2 regions of the Klebsiella sp. B345 genome follow, and region 2 is predicted to be linked to the other one. Evidence: predicted binding sites of a transcription regulator. Region 2 holds the regulator's gene; the other holds the start of a gene.
The links. The regulator CRP, encoded in region 2, controls carbon source genes, mostly activating them, when cyclic AMP is high. The targets are predictions, from matches to a motif close to ATGTGANNNNNNTCACAT.
Positions count from the first base shown of each region.

Region 1: bhsA (multiple stress resistance protein BhsA) is a predicted target of CRP. The motif match lies at 2,493-2,510, and genes of this name have one in related genera.

Region 1 covers NZ_CP180443.1:5,055,349-5,061,276, forward strand. Annotated here, with positions in the region: gene ACMYSO_RS23680 (TonB-dependent siderophore receptor) at 1-1,460, opposite strand, end outside; gene ACMYSO_RS23685 (TetR/AcrR family transcriptional regulator) at 1,701-2,336, opposite strand; gene bhsA (multiple stress resistance protein BhsA) at 2,583-2,840, shown strand; gene ldtC (L,D-transpeptidase LdtC) at 3,083-4,045, opposite strand; gene mfd (transcription-repair coupling factor) at 4,214-5,928, opposite strand, start outside.
Region 2 covers NZ_CP180443.1:2,501,635-2,516,019, reverse strand. Annotated here, with positions in the region: gene tsgA (MFS transporter TsgA) at 1-900, opposite strand, end outside; gene ppiA (peptidylprolyl isomerase A) at 1,177-1,746, shown strand; gene pabA (aminodeoxychorismate synthase component 2) at 1,909-2,472, shown strand; gene argD (bifunctional acetylornithine/succinyldiaminopimelate transaminase) at 2,628-3,848, shown strand; gene ACMYSO_RS11925 (YccS/YhfK family putative transporter) at 3,838-5,916, opposite strand; gene crp (cAMP-activated global transcriptional regulator CRP) at 5,969-6,601, opposite strand; gene ACMYSO_RS11915 (OsmC family protein) at 6,907-7,311, shown strand; gene ACMYSO_RS11910 (phosphoribulokinase) at 7,380-8,249, opposite strand; gene ACMYSO_RS11905 (YheU family protein) at 8,286-8,504, opposite strand; gene ACMYSO_RS11900 (hydrolase) at 8,501-9,460, opposite strand; gene ACMYSO_RS11895 (TetR/AcrR family transcriptional regulator) at 9,698-10,315, opposite strand; gene ACMYSO_RS11890 (multidrug efflux RND transporter permease subunit) at 10,322-13,429, opposite strand; gene ACMYSO_RS11885 (hypothetical protein) at 13,446-13,835, opposite strand; gene ACMYSO_RS11880 (nuclear transport factor 2 family protein) at 14,007-14,385, opposite strand, start outside.

The sequences.
Region 1 (5,928 bases), 2.5 Mb from region 2:
TTGAACCAGGTCTGTTGGCGGTCGGTGAGGTGGGCGACAATCCCGGCGTTAAACAAGAAGTTATCGTAATCGGTTTTGCCACCCGGGATGGCATCAGCCGAGTTGACTTTGCCGTTCGCCACGTCTTGCTGCTGAGCATAGCCGACAAAATCATTGACCCGGTTTTCCGTCCACTGATAGCGCACGCCGCCGCTCAGGGTGAAGATATCATTAAGGTCATAACTGCTTTGCAGGAACGGCGCCAGGTTGGTGATGCTGTAGCCCGGGTAGCGGCCGGTGGTGTAAATCGCGTCGTTGTGCAGGCCGCCGGATGTCATCGAGGTATTGAGGTCGAAGAACATCTGGTTGGCGTTGAAGGTCTCGTGATCGGCATCCAGTCCCCAGGTCAGATCCCAGCCGTCAAGTGGTTGGCTGTTGACGGTGATTTTCGCGCCGTACTGATCGGTATCCTGTTTTGAGGAGGAGAAGCTGCTGACCTGGCCTTTGCTGAGCGTTGGGAAGGGATAGAAGCTCAGCGACTCGTCGCGGTAGTAGATCTGGCTGACCAGGTTCTGGCCATAGAAATCGGCGTCGGAATATTGCAGGCTAATCAGATGGCGTTCGGTACCGGGAACGCGGTCAGAGTCCAGCCCGTTGGTGGTGTAGGCTTTCCCGTCACCGGTGACTGCCGACATATTTTTGCCAAGATAGAGGCCGTAATCGTCCCCCTGGCTTTTATAGTATTGCGTCACCAGCTGCAGCTGGCGGTTTTCGTCGATGTTAATCGTCCCAGTACCCATGACATCCAGGCGGTCAGAATGCTGCAGGCCGGTCTGGGTGTTATCAAGGATCAGCGCATCGTTATTGCCGTCATACCAGCCACCGAAGCGCTGATAGGCGACAGATAAACGCCCGGAAGCGTGATCGGTTCCACCGCTGACTGCCGCCGCCACTCGCTCGTCATGGTCGTTGCTGTTGGCAAAACCAGTTTTACCGCCGAGCTCAAGGTCCACCTGGCGTTCCTGCTGACCTTTTTTGGTGACGATATTGATCAGGCCGCCGGTACTGCCACCGCCGTACAAAGAGGTGGCACCAGAAATCACTTCAATGTGTTCAATATTGAACGGATCGATAGAATCGAGCTGGCGGCTGTCGGTACGGGATGAATTGAGGCGCACGCCGTCAATCAGTACCACGATGGCCCGGCCACGCATGTTCATACCGTAGTTAGTGCGTCCCTGGCTGCTGACGTCAATACCGGGGATCAGTTGGGCCAGTACGTCTTTAAACTCCTTGCCCCCCTGTACCTGCTGTTCAATTTCCTGACCTTCGATAACCCAGGTGGTTTGTGCCATTTCGGCGACGGTGCGATGGGTTCGGTTGGCACTCACGATAATGTTTTCTTCATCGACCTGTGCGGCAAACGCGGGCAGGGCAGTAGCCAGCAGCAGTGGGTTAAGCACCCAGAGACGCGTGTTCATTCGCATTCCTTTTATGAGTTAATTGCAGCGTTGTTTTTTTATTCCGGGACTGATGCCCCGACGGTTACAGACTGAAATATTTCGAAAAGCAAATGCGAATTTTGCACATATTGATTATCGTTATCAATATCATTTACAACAAAATAACGACTTAATAATATGAAAACATTAATAAAAATAAGGTTAAAGCAGGAAGGGAGTGAAGGCCCGGTGGCGAGTGTCACCGGGCGGCAGTGCAGATTAGTGCTGAAGGATTTGTGGCCACAGCCGCAGCGTGGTGTCGGCGATGCGCATCAGTTTCTCGAAGTCAGCGCCTTCGCGCGCGCTGATAGACATCCCTTGTAAAACGCAGTTCAAAAACTGCGCCAGCTGCTGGACGTCACCTTTTTCCGGGAGCTCTCCGCGTAGCTGACGCTGCTGCAGAAACTGGGCCAGGGTCTGCTCTTGCTTCGCATGGCGCGATTTGATGGTGTTGGCGATATCGGTTGACGAGGCCGCCAGTGCCGCTGAGGTGTTGATCATAAAACAGCCCGCCGGCGTATCTTTGCTGGTAAAGCAGGTCGCGATGGCGGTGAAGTAGTCGCGCAACGCCTGGTCGACAGATTTATCCTCGGCAAACAGCACCGCTTCGTGCCTGGCCGCGAAGCGCGAAATATAGCGATCGAGTACCGCCAGGAATAACCCTTCTTTGTTGACGAATTCCGCATACAGCGTCGGCGCTTTTGCCCCGGTCGCTTCTACAAGATCGGCAAGAGAAGTTGCCTCGTAGCCGTGCTGCCAGAAAAGTGCCATGGCCTTATCCAGCGCCGCTTCCTTGTCGAACACTTTTGGTCGGCCACGGCTTTTTTTTACGCAACTTTGAACGTCAGTTGTCATGGTGCCGCTGTACCTATGTTGGTTTGTTGAGTGGGCATTATAAAAATAAACGCCGCAACCTACCAGCGCCGAACCCGCAAAAATAAATAATTCATATATGTATGAATTTTAAGTTGTTTATAAATAAATAAACGATCGTTATAAAAATGATTTGACGTGTGATATGGATCACATTAATATTTACCTATCGATCGTTAAGTTAATTCTTGCGACCCTACTAAAATCATCTGCATAGGTATAATAATCATGAAAAACATCAAAACTCTGACGCTGGCCGCTGTGCTGAGCTCTCTCTCTTTCGCCAGTTTTGCTGCTGTTGAAGTGCAATCCACTCCAGCTAACCAACACAAAATTGGTACCGTTTCCGCGACCGCTGGCACCAACTTAGGTTCTCTGGAAGATCAGCTGGCACAAAAAGCGGAAGAAATGGGCGCCACCTCTTTCCGTATTACTTCCGTCACGGGTCCGAACACCCTGCACGGAACAGCTGTTATCTATAAATAAGTCTGTTTTACCCCTGTCATGCCACTGACAATACGCGAGCCTGACCCCTTTATCAGCTCGCGAGTAGTACGCTGTAAGATGTTCCCTGCTATGCCACAGACGTGAGGCGGTTCTCACCCCTTTATGAGACCGCTGCATGTCGACCTTTCGCGTTATCTTGTTTGTGAGATATCCATAAAAAAACCGCCTGTCAGGTTACCTGCAGGCGGTTTTTTTTCATGTCGGGAGCCCGACTGATTCCCTTACATTGCTTGCTCGTGCGCCACATGGTGGCGGGTCACGTTAATCGGCATGCCTGAGCGCAGTTCCATGGCGTAGTTCATCACCTCCTGATTGGTTGCCGGTGACTGTTTAAAGCTCTCCATCGTGCTGTTCAGGACTATCGGCAGAGTTTGCGGATCGTCATCCAGATGTTTGGACAGGGGCTGGTGGATTTCCACCAGACGCGTTCCGTCCGGCTCAACGGAGGCCTTAATCGGCGTGTTGATGATGTTGACTCTGGTGCCTGGGGTGATCTTGTTAAACAGCGTTTTGATGTCATCATCACGCAGACGGATGCAGCCGGAGCTGACGCGCATGCCAATACCAAAATCAGCATTGGTACCATGCAGCAAATAGACACCGCCGTAGGCCGCAAGGCGAATGGCGTGATGGCCCATCGGGTTTTCCGGCCCGGCAGGCACCACGGCAGGGAGGTCTATCCCCATCGCTTTATAGCGGGCCCGAATGTTGGCGGTTGGCGTCCAGGTCGGGTTGGCCCGCTTGTCGGAGACGGTGGTAACCATAGTGGGCGTAATCGTATCGCCCCCCAGTTGACCAATACCGATAGGGTAGACGGTGACCTCGTTTTTACCCGGCGGGTAATAATAGAGGCGCAGTTCGGCGAGATTAATCACCAGACCTTCGCGTGGCGCATCGGGTAACAGGGTCTGTAGCGGAATGGTCAGGACGCTTCCGGCCCGTGGCACATAAGGGTCGACGCCAGGGTTGGCCTGCAGCAAGGCCAGGAAGCCGACGTTGTAGCGCTTGGCGATAGCCTCCAGTGAACCTCCGTTGTTTTGCACGACGTGAAACTGGTTCTGCCCCACAACGCGGCTGCCCGCCGGCGGTAGCGGCCAGGTGTTGGCGCGGGCGGGAAGCGCCATGACGGCGACGACGGCCAGTGCTGCCAGCCAGAGAGATAAACGCGATACGAAAATAGTCATAATAAATAAGTGGTTATTTTTTATGAGGAAACAGACGGGAATTATCGCGTGGGTGAATGTGGGGAAACCCTGGTATATTGCAAAACATTTGTAAAGTTTGCCAGGGATGTCAGATGCTGACGGCAGAAGAGCAGGGATACGGTTGCTGCCACCGTATCCCTGAGATGATTATGCTGCGGCGTTCTCTTCGAGCTGGCGCATAAACTGACGCACCCACTCCATACGGGTTTTACGTTCGCCGAGGTCCTGCATAAACTTCAGGCGGGTCGGTCCGTCGAGGCGGAAATGCTGAGGCTGCTTCTGCAGCAGCCCAATCAGCCATACCGGGTTGACGTTGTTCTTTTCATTGAACTCAATCACGCCGCCTTTCTCGTTGCCTTCCAGCTTACGGATGCCGAGTTTTTGCGCCTGTTGTCTCAGGCGGGCGATGTCCAGCAGGTTTCTCGCCGCATCCGGCAGCAGGCCGAAACGGTCGATTAGCTCAACTTTAATCTCTTCCAGATCGTGCTCATGCTTCGCGCTGGCGATCCGCTTGTAGAACGACAGCCGGGTATTGACGTCAGGAATAAAATCATCCGGAAGCAAGGCCGGCATCCGCAGCTCGACTTCGGTCTGCTGACTGGTGAGATCCTCAAGGGAAGGTTCACGTCCGGCTTTCAGCGCATCGACGGCATTTTCCAGCAGCTCCATATATAGCGAGAAGCCGATGGTCGTCATCTGTCCGCTCTGGTCCTCGCCCAGCAGTTCACCGGCCCCGCGGATCTCCAGGTCATGGGTTGCCAGCGCAAAGCCGGCCCCGAGATCTTCCAGCGAAGCGATGGCTTCGAGGCGCTTTTGCGCATCGGTGGTCATGGCTTTCGGATGCGGCGTCAGTAGCCAGGCGTAGGCCTGATGATGCGAGCGCCCGACGCGCCCGCGCAGCTGGTGCAGCTGTGCCAGGCCGAAATGGTCAGCCCGCTCAATGATAATGGTATTGGCGGTGGGGATATCGATCCCGGTTTCGATAATGGTGGTACATACCAGCACGTTGAACCGCTGGTGGTGGAAATCGTTCATGACGCGTTCCAGCTCGCGCTCGCGCATCTGCCCGTGACCGATGGCAATGCGCGCTTCCGGCACCAGCTCCGCCAGGCGGTCGGCGGCTTTCTGGATATTTTCCACGTCATTGTAGAGGTAGTACACCTGGCCGCCGCGCAGCACTTCACGCAGGATGGCCTCGCGCACCACCAACGAGTCGTATTCACGCACGAAGGTCTTCACCGCCAGACGGCGGGCCGGCGGAGTGGCAATAATGGACAGATCGCGCATTCCGCTCATCGCCATATTCAGGGTTCGCGGAATCGGCGTGGCGGTCAGGGTCAGGATATCGACATCGGCGCGCATGGCTTTGATGCGTTCCTTGTGTCGGACCCCGAAGCGGTGCTCTTCATCGACGATCAGCAGCCCAAGGTCGCGCAGTTTGACCTCATTTTGCAGCAGCTTGTGCGTCCCGATAAGAATATCGATTTTGCCTTCCGCCGCCTGTTCCAGGATCTGCGCCTGCTCTTTTGCGCTACGAAAACGCGACAGCATTTCGATGCGAACCGGCCAGTTGGCGAAACGGTCGCAGAAGTTATCGAAGTGCTGCTGAGCGAGCAGGGTAGTTGGCACCAGCACCGCTACCTGTTTGTGGTTCTCAACCGCCAGGAAGGCGGCGCGCATCGCCACTTCGGTTTTGCCGAAGCCGACGTCGCCGCACACCAGACGATCCATGGCCAGCGGCTGACACATATCGCTGAGTACGGCGTTGATGGCCTGCGCCTGATCCGGGGTGGTTTCAAAGGGGAAACCGTCACAAAATAGCTGATACTGTTCGCGATCGTGTTTAAAGGCAAAGCCCGATT
Region 2 (14,385 bases):
GATAAACCATGGCATGTGCTCCGGCGAACCGTTGATGAACAGATACATCAGCACCGTTGCCAGGCCCGCCAGAACGGTGAGGATCCGCTGAAGGTCGAAGAAGCGCAGGATAAAGCTAAATGACCACATTCCAATCATGTAAGACATCCAGAAATCACTGACCAGTTGACCGCCATCGGCAAGGCTCATACCCAGCGTCTTCGCGTATTCAGGCACCCAGGAGATAAAGCCCAGCTGGCCGAGGATATAGCACAGCGCCGCGATAGCGAGGAACAGCACGCCGATGCCCCACTTTTCTTTGACCACGGGCTGACTGTCCTGCTGCGCTTTTTTACCGAGAACCGGGAATTCGCAGCCGAAAGTCAGAATAAAGATCGCTACGTAGACCAGACCAATGCAGGCGTACACCCAGTACCACTCAATGCTACGAGCCAGCAGGAATGCAGCGACCATCGGGAAAATCATCCCCGCCATGCTGAAGAAGGAGTCGGTAAACAGCAGGCGCGCACCGCGCTGACGGCCTTCATACATGTGGGTGATCAGGAAGGTACCGATCGACATGGTAATCCCGCTGACCAGACCCAGTACAAACATCGAGGCGGAAAATAGCGCCAGGCTGTGGCTGTACATCAGCCCGGCAACGGCCAGCACCATAAGAATAAAGCCAAAACGGAGCTGAGTTTTCAGCGGGACAATTTCCATCAGCCAGGCGTTCAGGAAGATAGAGATCAGAATACCGGCGTTGAGGAAAGTAAAAGTGTTACTCATACTGGAAACCGGTAGGTGGAAATAATCGGCGATATTTCCCATCACCATTCCGGTGACGATCACCAACGCACCGGTAAGGGCGTAGGAGAAGAAGCTGATCCATGTGAGCTTGGTACGGTTGCTGTTAGTCATGACTGGCCTGTGAATAGAAATGTAAAGCGCATTGACTGCGCGATGGCGAACAGATTTTATTCATTCGCGTGATGTAAGCAAACGTTTATTATGTAATACACTCTTTTTTGCATTGATTAGTGTGATGTTGATCGGCTTTAAATGCGGCGCTGGTGAATGGATGTGTCGTAACAACTATTTCAGCTACGTAAAATTAGGTAAAACGCTGGCCCACGATGCAAAGGCTCTTTAGAATCAAAGCACTCGCTTTTTATTCTGCTCCGTTAAGGAATTCCCATGTTCAAATCAACTCTGGCGGCGGTGGTTGCCGTTGTCGCCATTTCAGCTTTCTCTCCGGCTATGGCTGCGAAGGGCGATCCTCATGTATTGCTGACGACCTCCGCGGGAAATATTGAGCTGGAGTTAAATAGCCAGAAAGCACCGATTTCCGTGGATAACTTCCTGAAATACGTGAACAGCGGTTTCTATAACAACACCACCTTCCACCGCGTAATCCCGGGCTTCATGGTGCAGGGCGGTGGATTTAACGAACAGATGCAGCAAAAGCAGCCGAATCCGCCGATTAAAAACGAAGCCGATAACGGCCTGCGCAACACCCGCGGCACCATCGCGATGGCGCGTACTGCCGACCAGGACAGCGCGACCAGCCAGTTCTTCATTAATATCGCTGACAATGCTTTCCTTGACCACGGACAGCGTGATTTTGGCTACGCGGTCTTCGGTAAAGTGGTGAAAGGCATGGACGTGGCAGATAAGATTTCTCAGGTGCAGACCCACAACGTCGGGCCGTACCAGAATGTTCCGTCTAAACCCGTCGTCATCCTCTCCGCGAAAGTCCTGCCGTAAGCTTTTCTTCCCGCGCGGGTAATGATCCCCCGCGCCTTATCGCCCGTTCTGTCTCAGCGGAAAGGGCGATTCCGACCCTTCTGCACGGATGTTTCGCAAAGTGATAAGCGCAGCAGCATAATCTGAGTAGAATAGCCCGGTTTTGTTTTTTCCGGAGCCACCATGATCCTGCTTATCGATAACTATGATTCTTTCACCTGGAACCTGTACCAGTATTTTTGCGAGCTGGGGGCGGAGGTGCTGGTCAAGCGCAATGATGAGTTGACGCTTGAGGAGATTGCGGCGCTGGCGCCGGAGAAAATTGTTATCTCGCCCGGGCCCTGTACGCCGAATGAGTCCGGCATCTCGCTGGCGGTTATCGCGCATTATGCCGGCCGGGTTCCGCTGCTGGGGGTTTGCCTGGGCCATCAGGCGATTGCGCAGGTCTTTGGGGCCACCATCGTCCGCGCTGCTACCGTTATGCACGGCAAAACCTCGCCTATCCAGCACAACGGCACCGGGGTCTTCCTGGGGCTGAATAATCCGCTGGTGGTCACCCGCTATCACTCTTTGCTCATTGACCCTGCGACCCTTCCCGCCTGCTTTGAAGTGACGGCGCGTAGCGAGAATGGTGAAATTATGGGAATTCGCCATCGCGAGTGGGATCTCGAAGGGGTGCAGTTCCACCCGGAGAGCATTCTCAGCGAGCAAGGGCATCAGCTGCTGGCAAACTTTCTCAATCGATGATTTATGCCTTTCATACATCCAGGCTAGCGCTTAGTCGCTTAACCCCACAACGCGAATTATTTTGGCTATACAGTTGCCATTGATTGATTTTTTATGCATATTTTGTGATTAGATTATCACAATAATGATTGCGTAACGAAGAAGGATGGCATGACATGGCAACTGAGCAACCGGTAATTACCCGCGCCACATTCGATGAAGTTATTCTGCCAATTTATGCACCTGCGGAATTCATCCCGGTAAAGGGTAAAGGTAGCCGCGTATGGGATCAGCAGGGTAAAGAGTACATTGATTTTGCCGGTGGGATTGCGGTGACGGCGTTAGGTCATTGTCATCCGGCGCTGGTGGCGGCGCTGCAGCAGCAGGGCGAAACCCTGTGGCACACCAGCAACGTCTTTACCAACGAACCGGCGCTGCGCCTTGGTCGCAAGCTGGTGGACGCCACCTTTGCCGAGCGTGTGGTATTTATGAACTCCGGTACGGAAGCCAACGAGACGGCCTTCAAGCTGGCGCGCCACTACACCATTACCCGCCACAGTCCGTATAAGACCAAAATCATCGCCTTCCATAACGCCTTCCATGGCCGCTCGCTGTTTACCGTGTCCGTGGGCGGGCAGCCAAAGTATTCTGATGGCTTCGGCCCGAAACCCGCCGACATTATCCACGTGCCGTTTAACGACCTGCATGCGGTTAAAGCGGTGATGGACGATCACACCTGCGCGATCGTGGTTGAGCCGATCCAGGGAGAAGGTGGCGTGATGGCGGCGACGCCAGAGTTCCTGAAAGGACTGCGTGAACTGTGCGATGAGCATCAGGCGCTACTGGTGTTTGATGAAGTGCAGTGCGGGATGGGGCGTACCGGTTCGCTGTTTGCGTACATGCATTATGGCGTGACGCCGGATATCCTCACCAGTGCTAAAGCGCTGGGCGGCGGTTTCCCGATCAGCGCCGTGCTGACCACCAATGAGATTGCCAGCGCCTTCCATGCTGGCTCCCATGGTTCAACCTACGGCGGTAATCCGCTGGCCTGCGCCGTTGCCGGGGCGGCATTTGATCTGATTAATACGCCTGATGTGCTGGAAGGGGTGAACGCGAAGCGGGCGCTGTTTGTGCAACATCTGCAGGAGATTGATGCTCGTTTCGACCTGTTTAGCGATATCCGCGGCATGGGGTTACTGATTGGCGCGGAGCTCAAACCGCAGCATCAAGGCCGGGCGCGTGATTTTCTGTATGCCGCGGCGGATGCGGGCGTCATGGTGCTCAACGCCGGGCCGGACGTCATGCGCTTTGTGCCGTCGTTGGTGATCGATGAGCAGGATATTGCTGAAGGGATGGCGCGCTTTGCCCAGGCGGTACAGAAGGTGCTTAGCGCTTAGTCGCGCTTAGCCAGATGCCATGATGAGGACGCTGACGCCATGCCACCGACGAGATGGTGTGCATGGTGTTCAGATGGTCTAGGATCCGCTGCAGGTGCTGTTCCATGGTGCTTAGCGGGCCGCGGCTCACTTCAACGTCCTGAGACTCCATAATATTCACGTCGTCAGCGCTGCCAGGACCGTCGGTGTCCAGCCGCTGCTGACAGCGCTGAAGCGCAATCTCACAGGACTCCAGATAGCGCCGGGCCAGCTCCGGCGTCAGCATGTTGTGCTCGCGGGCGAGGGTGGTCATCGCGTTGATATGCTCAACAATAAACTGGCTGTGGGTGACCCACAGCTTCATATCTTCCAGATAATGTGAGTTAAACCCAGGCTCCTGCATAGCCTGGTTCAACGAGTTAAACAGCGAGTTATGTGCTTGATTGACGCGCATGCGGCGATAGGCCAGCGCCGGTGCCTGGTGGTCGTCGCTGAGGATCAGCCGGATGGCCTCCTGATCGGCTTCCAGCGCGTCATGGGCGTTTTTACGTAGCAGTCCGCTCTGCCACTGTGGCCACAGCCAGACCATCCCGCCAAAGGCGATCAGGCAGCCGATAAGCGTATCGATAAGCCTGGCGACAATGTACTGTTCGCCGTTAAGTGTCAGAAGTTGCAGGGTATAGACCGCCGTCACGGTAAAGCCGACCATCGCCCAGCCGTAATGCTTACGAATAATCAGGTAGCTCAGCAGCGTAATGATCAGCAACGCGGTAAGCGTATACCCCTCTGGAACGTGAAAGTGCAGCGTCAGTCCGGCAATGGCGAGGCCTGCGAGGGTGCCGGCCGCCCGATGGACGATGCGCACTCGTGTCGCGCCGTAGCCGTTTTGGGTGACGAAAAGCACCGTCATTAAGATCCAGTAAGGCTTGGGAAGATGCAGGGCGCTGCCCATCAGGCTGGCGGCGGTGAGCATCACGCAGATACGCGCGGCATTGCGCAGCGCCGGCGATTTCCATGAGAGATAGTGCTTCAGCGCAGGTAGCAGCGGCAGGCGGCGTTCTTTATCTGCCATCAGGTTGCGGGCATACAGCGGGCGCTGGGTACGCAGCACCCGGGCGATGCGGCTAAAGTGCCAGGCACAGAATTGCCCGACGGGATTGTCGGGGTGCTGCCAGGCAATTTTCTCCAGCGCGCCAATCTGCTTATCCATATGAAAGCGTTGCGGATAGCGGTGGTACAGAATGTCGTCGGCCAGCACCCGTAGACGGGCGGCAACGGTTTGTGCGTTCCAGCGGATCACCGCCTCCGCGTGGCTCCGCTCCACCAGTTTCTGAACTTCCTCAGGCTGATGCAGGCTGACGGAGATATGTTCCTGTAGATCCAGCGCCACCTGAAACGCCCGCAGCAGACGCTTGTGATCGTTACGCTGGTTCGCCGCCAGCATATGCATCTGCTGGTAGCACTGGGTGATCAGATCCACCACCTTTTGCTGGCGTGTGAGCAGCGGCGGGAGCGAGGTCGCCGGGTCAATATGCTGAGTCAGTAGGCTGTATTTCGCTTCGCAGTAGTTAGCCAGCTCCCGGTAGAGCAGGCTCAAGGATTCACGCAGCGGTTGTTCGCGCCATAGCCAGAACCAGAACCAGTTAAACAGTCCGTACCACAAGGTGCCGAGTGCGTAGATCAACAGCGGCTCCCAGATGGGCATGTTCCCGGCAAGGCTCAGGGTAAAGATGGCTGCAATCAGTGAGGCCGGGAGAAGTCTGGCATGGAGCGAGCTAATCTCTGCCGTCACGCCAAGCAGCAGCGCCAGGCCGCTAAGAATTAAGGGCAGCGGGATTTCCTGTTGCAGCAGCAGCTGAACCACCAGGCTACAGCCGGCAAACAGTGAACCGCCCACGATCAGGCGTTTAAAAAAGCGTTTGTGCGGGGTGTCCAGACCGGCGACGTTACAGCAGGCAGGTACTAAGGAAAACAGCAGACCCTGTTGCAGGTGACCGAGGAGAAGACCGACCGCGACAGGCAAACACAACACCAGCGTTTGCCGCAGTGCATAGTTGACTTCTGGATGGTAAATCAGCCTGCGCCACATCAGGAGGAGACAAAAACGGCGTATTGCGGGGGCAACACGCCGTTTTAACGACTTAACGGGTACCGTAAACGACGATAGTTTTACCGTGTGCGGAGATCAGATTCTGATCTTCCAGCATCTTCAGAATACGGCCGACGGTTTCGCGAGAACAACCGACGATCTGACCAATTTCCTGGCGGGTAATTTTAATTTGCATACCATCAGGGTGGGTCATGGCGTCCGGCTGTTTAGCCAGATTCAGCAGCGTCTGAGCGATACGACCGGTGACGTCGAGGAAGGCAAGGTTACCCACTTTTTCAGAGGTGACCTGCAGACGACGAGCCATCTGCGACGACAAGCGCATCAGAATATCCGGGTTAACCTGGATCAGCTGACGGAATTTTTTGTAAGAGATTTCGGCCACTTCACATGCGGTTTTTGCACGTACCCAGGCGCTACGCTCCTGGCCTTCTTCAAACAAGCCTAATTCACCGATGAAATCGCCCTGGTTGAGGTAAGAGAGGATCATCTCTTTACCTTCTTCATCCTTGATGAGCACAGCCACAGAGCCTTTGACGATGTAGTACAACGTTTCTGCTTTTTCACCCTGGTGGATCAGCGTGCTTTTCGATGGGTACTTATGAATATGGCAATGAGACAAGAACCATTCGAGGGTAGGGTCTGTTTGCGGTTTGCCAAGCACCATGCGCGGTTATCCTCTGTTATAAGCTATCTCCGGGTGCCGACACTACACGGCATCCGGGCATGCAATCGTATTGTTTCCCTATGCCTGGGAAATGGCTGGTGATTTTTCTTCAGCCTGTAATGTGAACTCCTCTGCATACATGCAATACATCAATGTAATACTGTAGCATCCCGACTGTTTTAGCATAGCTTTTGCCGCATGTCTCCTGGTGTCTCGCTTCAGCATGATGTAGGTCGCCTTCCGTTGCGAGAATTGTTATGTGCGCGTAATCTGTCAGGAAAATTGCAACCTCGGAGTTAAATTTTATGCAAGCTCGTGTGAAATGGGTTGAAGGGTTAACCTTCATCGGAGAGTCCGCATCAGGTCACCAGATTCTGATGGACGGCAACTCCGGAGATAAAGCGCCAAGCCCGATGGAAATGGTGTTGATGGCGGCGGGCGGATGCAGCGCAATTGATGTTGTGTCTATTTTGCAGAAAGGGCGTCACGACGTGACCAACTGTGAGGTGAAGCTGACCTCTGAACGCCGGGAAGAGGCGCCGCGCCTGTTTACCAATATCAACATGCATTTCATTGTGACCGGCAAAGAGCTGAAGGATGCGGCGGTATCGCGTGCGGTGGATCTGTCGGCAGAGAAATATTGCTCGGTGGCGCTGATGCTGCAAAAAGCAGTGAACATCACCCACACCTATGAAGTCATTGAAGGCTAACTGACGGCAGGATAGTGCCAGGTAGCAGAGAACAACCCCGGTCGTAATGCGTCCGGGGTTTTTTATGGCTAGTCGATCTTTCTGCCTTCCATCAGGCGCTCTACCAGCGGCGTCATGATCAACTCCATCGCCAGGCCCATTTTGCCCCCCGGAACCACCAGCGTATTGATATGCGAGATAAACGACCCCTGCAGCATCGCGAGCAGCCACGGGAAATCGATATCCTGCAGATTACGGAAGTGGATCACCACAAAGCTCTCATCCAGTGAGGGGATGCCTTTAGCCGCAAACGGGTTCGAGGTATCGACGGTGGGGACCCGCTGGAAGTTGATATGGGTACGGGAAAACTGTGGGGTGATGAAATTGATGTAGTCCTCCATCGAACGCACGACGGAGTCCATCACCGCTTCACGGGAATGGCCGCGTTCGCTGGTATCCCGGATAAGCTTCTGGATCCATTCCAGATTGACAATCGGCACCACCCCGACCAGCAAATCGACATTCTGTGCGACGTTGTACTGCGGGGTGACCACGCCGCCGTGCAGCCCTTCATAAAACAGGACGTCGGTGGGTTCCGGGAGCGGTTGCCACGGCGTAAAGGTACCCGGAACCTGATTCCACGGGACCGCTTCGTCATAGGTATGCAGGTATTTTCGCGACTGACCGCTGCCGTTGCGCCCGTATTCAATGAAGGTATTTTCGAGCAGTCCGAAGTCGTTGGCTTCCGGACCGAAGTAGCTGATGTGCTTCCCCTGATCGCGCGCTTTACGGATCGCCATGTCCATTTCCGGGCGGGTGTAGCGATGGAAGCTGTCGCCTTCGACTTCCGCAGAACGCAGATTCAGCTGGGCGAAAATTTTTCGAAAGGCGAGGCTGGTGGTCGTGGTTCCCGCGCCGCTGGAGCCCGTGACGGCAATCACCGGATGTTTGGCAGACATAACAACTCCCAGATTAAACGATGGTGTGGTGCCGCCTTAGCCGTGGAACTGCTTGCGGGGCATAATGTTGACCGTTTCGTGTAGTTCAGACCACACCAGCACGGCTTCTCCGCTTTTTAACTGTTGTTTGACGTCGGCGACTTTATCCACCAGCGAGCGTTCATGTTCACCATAATCGGTGCCTTCGCGCAATACAAAACTTTCGATTAGGTTATCCAGCGTTTCGGGATCCAGATCGTGCCAGGGAATAATCATATTTGTGCTCCCAACCAACGGGTTAACCAGTCCGGAATGCGTCGTTCGAGCCACATTTCCGGCTTACGCAACGTGCCGCCAACGAACCCGACGTGCCCACCTTGTTCGGTCAGCTGATATTCCACATTTGCCGGCAGCTGTTCTTGCGGTGGGATAGAGTGGTGATCCATGAAAGGATCGTCCTTTGCGTGAATGATCAGCGTCGGCGTGGTGATATCACTTAATCGTGGCATCGCGCTGCACTGGCGATAGTAGTCCAGCGCATCGGCGAAACCGTGGATTTTCGCGGTGATCATATCGTCAAACTCGCGGATGCGGCGCATTCCTTTGAGCTGGCGTAAATCGACCGGCAGTGAACCCGGGTAGGCCTTCAGCTTACGGGCCGCATTGGCCTTTAGCAGGTTAAGCAGATAGCGCTGATAGACCCGGGAAAAGCCTTTATCCATATGATAGCTGCAGGCTTCCAGCATGAAGGGGGCTGAGACGATCACCGCGGCGTCCAGCGGGGCGTTATCGCCTTCTTTTGCCAGCAGGCAGCCCAGCATGTTTCCCCCCAGCGAATAGCCAACGGCGGCGGTCGGGACCGTACCAAATTCACGTTGCAGCCAGTGCAGAAACCAGCTGCCGTCTTCGGTTTCGCCAGAATGATAGATCCGGTTATTACGATTGGGTTCACCGCTACAGCCGCGAAAATGCATCACCACGCCCAGCCAGCCGCGCTGCATGGCAGCATGAATCAGGCCGTGAGCGTAGGGGCTGTGCAGGCTGCCTTCCAGGCCGTGAAAAACGACCAACCGCGGTTTATGCCGTGCCAGGGAGGGGTCTTCGCTCCATGCCAGATCGACAAAATCACCATCCGGTAGCTCGAGGCGTTGCCAGAAGGGTGTGAAGCCCAGTTTGCGGCGGATCAGACGCGGAAGCATGGTTTGCAGATGACGATTACCCACGCCGCGCATCGGGTGAAACTCGCGCGAATCGTCTTCAGGGGGCGTCATTTCTGTGGGGGTGATTTCAACCATAGCACCAGAGCAATTAATAAACTAATACGACACTATACCGCGCACGAGGTGCGCCGGTTATCCAATATGTGGTCTTACGGCCAGGACTATAGGTTACACGAAATTGCGGCCGGGTGATGACTGGAGTACGCGCTGCCGGTAATTATCGCGCCCGGCAGGCGTCGGTCCGGTGGGTCAGGAGTGGTAATGCCAGGCGCTGAGGAAAGTAGTGACGGCAGATTTGGCGAGTGGCTCCAGCTGCGCGGGGTCAAGCGCCTGCTGCGAGATCAGTGCCGCTGGTAGTGGGTAACCCATCACCGATCCAAGGAACAACCTGGCCTGCACTTCGGGTTCCGTCAGGGTCAACGTGCCGCGCGCATTTTGCGTGCTGAGTATCTCAACCAGCACGGTCAACACCCGGCCCGACGGGCGTTGTTCGATCACCGCGTACAGCTCGGGCTTTTGCACCAGCACCTGAATGAGGAGACGCTGAAAGCGGATATTTTCCGCACTGTAAAAATGCGCCTGCACGATACGAGCAAAACCGAGCAGCAGGGCTGGTAAGTCGTGCTGCTTATCCTGCAGCAACTGACGCAGCGGCGGCTGCATTTTCGCGTTTAAATAGGAAAAGCTCTCCAGCAGCAGCGCGTCTTTACCACCCGGGAAGTGGCTATAGAGCGTGGGGCGGGAGCTTCCTGCTTCAGCGGCGATGGCGTCGAGGGAGACATCCAGCCCGTGTTTCAAAAACAGTTCGCATGCGGTATGTAAAATGCGAGGGCGCGCGGTCATCGGGCGCCCACGTTGGTTAGCCATCAATTGCTATCCTTTGTGTTTTCCTTTTAGGGAGTGGATCCCCTGTTGGATCAGGATGAAAAAAAGCGGGACCAGGAGCAGCGTCAGGAGTGTCCCGGAAAGCATCCCGCCGATCACCGCGGTTCCGATTTCCGTGCGGCTCGACGCGCCAGCTCCGCTAGAGAGTACCAGAGGGATGGCGCCGGCAACAAATGCCAGCGACGTCATTATGATCGGCCGCAAACGCAGGCGTGCACCTTCAAGGGTGGCTTCCACCAGCTTTTGGCCAGCCGCCAGCCTTGTCTGGGCGAATTCAACGATCAGGATGGCATTTTTAGCTGACAGCCCCATGGTGGTCAGCATCCCGACCTGAAAGTAAATATCGTTATCAAAACCGGCCAGCGTCGATGCGCTTACTGCCCCCAATATGCCCGGAGGAATGATCAACATAACAGCCAACGGAATTGACCAGCTCTCATAGAGCGCGGCAAGACAAAGGAAGATAAAGATAACTGAGGCAAGGTAAACCCACAGCGTCTGCCCCGATGAGGCCTGTTCCTGGTACGACAATCCGCTCCATTGTAGACCGAAGCCATCCAGACCCTGTACCAGCGTGGTCATTTCATTCATCGCGCTACCGGAGCTAATACCGCTGGCGGCACTTCCCTGGAACTGGACCGCCGACAGACCATTAAATCGCTGCAGCATCTGCGGCCCTGTGGTCCATTGCATCGATGCGAAGCTGTTGAAAGAAGCCATGTTGTCTTCACTGCCGCGCACAAACCAGGTGGCGAGACTTTCAGGGCTGGAGCGCCACGGTGCATCGCCTTGCATGTAAACTCGTTTGATACGCCCGCGGTCGACAAAATCGTTAACGTAAACACCCCCCCAGGCAGCGGCGATAGTCTCGTTGATGTCAGCCTGCGCCAGACCCTGTGATTCGGCCTTCTGACGATCCACCTCAATGTGCAACTGAGATTTTTCATCAAGGCTATTGAGTCTCACTGCATCGAGGTTGCTGTTGGCTGTCGCCATCGACATCAGATTTTGTTGCGCCGCGAGAAGTGCGTCATACCCCTGCGCCGACTGGTCCTGCAGCCACAGCTCAAAGCCGCTGGACTGCCCAAGTCCGCGAACGGCCGGCGGGGCGGAAACGCTAATCGTCGTGTCGGTCGATGCCCTGAAGTACCGATTGGCGCGAGCAATAATCGACTGGGCGCTGTTTTCTGTACCCTGGCGTTCGTCCCAGCGTTTTAACTCTACAAACGCCATGCCGACGTTTTGTCCGCTGCCGGCGTTATTACGCCCGGTGACCATAAAAATGACGTTCAGGTTGTCTTTCTCTTCGGTCATAAAATAGTTTGAGATGTCTTTTCCCGTCTGCTCGGTCATCGACATCGGCGAGCCAGGCGGCAGCGTAAACTGAATGACGACCGATCCCTGATCCTCCTCCGGCAGGAAGCCGGTTGGCAGACGTTGATACTGCCAGAGCATCAACAGGATCAGCAGAAGAGTGAGCAGGCAGTTGCGTAAGGGCCGGCGAGTGATGTGCTGCAGAATGATGAGATAACGGCTTTGGCTTTTTTCGACGCCGTGGTTAAACCAGCGGAAAAATCGGCCTTGCTTCGCGTGACCGGACTTGAGTAAATGCGCGCACAAGGTAGGGGTCAGCGTCATCGCTACCAGCGCGGAGAGGCTCATGGCGGTCACGATCGTGGCGGTAAACTGCCGGTAGATGATCCCAACGGAACCACCAAAAAAGGCCATGGGAACAAAGACAGCCGACAGCACCATCGCGATACCGATCAGCGCCCCGGTGACCTCATTCATCGAACGTAGCGTCGCCTCTACCGGGCCGAGTCCCTCTTCAGCCATCACCCGCTCGACGTTTTCGACCACCACGATGGCATCATCAACCAGCAGACCAATCGCCAGAACCATGGCGAACAGCGTCAGGGTATTGATGTTGTAGCCGAGCATGCTGAGGATACCAAAGGTGCCAAGCAGGACGACCGGGACGGTGACCGTCGGGATCAGCGTCGCACGCCAGTTTTGCAGGAACAGGTACATGACGATGACCACCAGAATGATGGCTTCGATAAGGGTTTGCACCACGCCTTCAATCGAGACGGTGACGAACGGCGTACTGTCGCGCGGGTAGGCCGCCACCATACCTGCAGGAAACTGAGGGCTTAATCTTTCAACTTCGGCACGTACATTTTCGGCGGTATTGAGTGCGTTTGCCCCTGAGGCCAGTTGGATAGAGATCCCGGCAGCAGGGTAGCCATTCAGGGTGGTCAGGTTCTGATAGTTTTCGGCGCCGACCTCAATACGAGCAATGTCGCGCAGATAGATCGTGGAGCCATCGCGGTTGGTCCGAATAGTGATGTTTTCAAACTGTTCTGGCGTTTCCAGCCGCGATTGCATCGTGACTGTCGCGTTGAGGTATTGCCCTTCCAGCGTCGGCAGCGTACCGATTTCCCCGCTGGTCACCTGCGTGTTTTGTGCCTCAATCGCGGCGCGGACGTCGGAAGGCATCAGCCCGAAACTATTGAGCTTGTGCGGGTTCAGCCAGATGCGCATGGCGTACTGGGCGCCGAATACCGTGGTTTCTCCGACGCCATCGACACGGCTGAGCGGATCCTGCAGGGTGTTAACCAGGAAGTCGTTAATATCAATATTGGTGAGCTGGCCGGTTGTATCGTACAGGGCGACCACCATCAGGCTGTCCCCCTGTGATTTGGTTACCGTGATCCCCTGTTGTTGTACTTCCTGTGGTAAACGAGTTAATGCCTGGTTGACGGCGTTCTGGACCTGGACCTGCGCCATATCAGGATCGATATTTTGGGCAAAGCTGAGGCTGATACGTGCCTGTCCGGCAGAACTGCTGCTGGACGAAAAGTAGAGCAAACCATCAATGCCCTTAATTTGCTGTTCCAGCACCTGAGTGACGCTTTCTTCGATCGTTTCAGCAGAGGCGCCAGGGTAGTTTGCCGTCACGGTGACGCCAGGAGGTGCGATATCGGGATATTGTTCAACGGGTAGCGTAAACAGGGCGAGCGTACCGGCCGCCATGATGCAAATTGCCATGACGGCGGCAAAAACGGGTCGGGAAACAAAAAAATGTGCCAGCATATTCACAAACCTTTCGTCAGTCAGCGGGATAAAGTTTCCGGAGAAGCGAGGGGTAGGCTTCAGGACAATAGAGGGCGCGTCGTGCGTAGTTGACGCAGAGTGGATTGAGTTCAAGCAACATCAGGTTCCACTGATACGCCGTCCACAGGCGGTCATAGACCTGGATACTGAGTGAGTTTTGCTGCAGCTTTTCCCGCAGTTGATGCAGTGTTGCCAGCGTACTTTGACGGTTGAATAACCGCTGCTGCAGGCCGCTGCGCGTCCAGACGGCGGGCGCCGGACAGATGGCGGAAATTTTGATCGCTACTGGCGCGATAATAAGGTGTGCGGACGCAGAATTTCCGGCGCTGAATACCGATAACAACATGAAAAAAACCAGATAATTCCACCTTTTGTACAGCGTCATGTTACGGCATCCACATCAATTTATTTACTTTACAGTAAAGTAAATAAATTGGTTAAACAAGACACATTCGCAAGTGTTATGACGAGGGTAAACAGAGGAAGGTGTAGGGGAGGTCAGAGAATAACGCAGGAAAAATAGCCACCTTGCACCACAGATGGCTGAGTGACGGGGTTAAAACATACCGTTGCCGCTGGCCGTTTTTTCCGGAACAGTCTGAATAACGTCCCAGTGTTCCACGATTTTATGCTGTGCATCGAGGCGGAAAATATCCACGATGGCGCGGGTGACTCCGGGTTCGCGTCCGGTGGTGGCGACGTGCAGGACAACGTAGTCGCCATCGACGATCGTCCGTTTAATCTCGCTGCGGGAGTCCGGGTATTTATCTTTCAGGAAGGCGATAAACTGGCGAAAGCCTTCAGGCCCATCTTTTGCACCGGGGTTGTGCTGGATATACTGCTGGCCGAGATAGGGCCTGGCGGCATCAAAGTCTTTATCGTTCAACGCCTTATTATAAAAGGCGATGACGTTTTCTTTGTTTTTTAATTCGCTC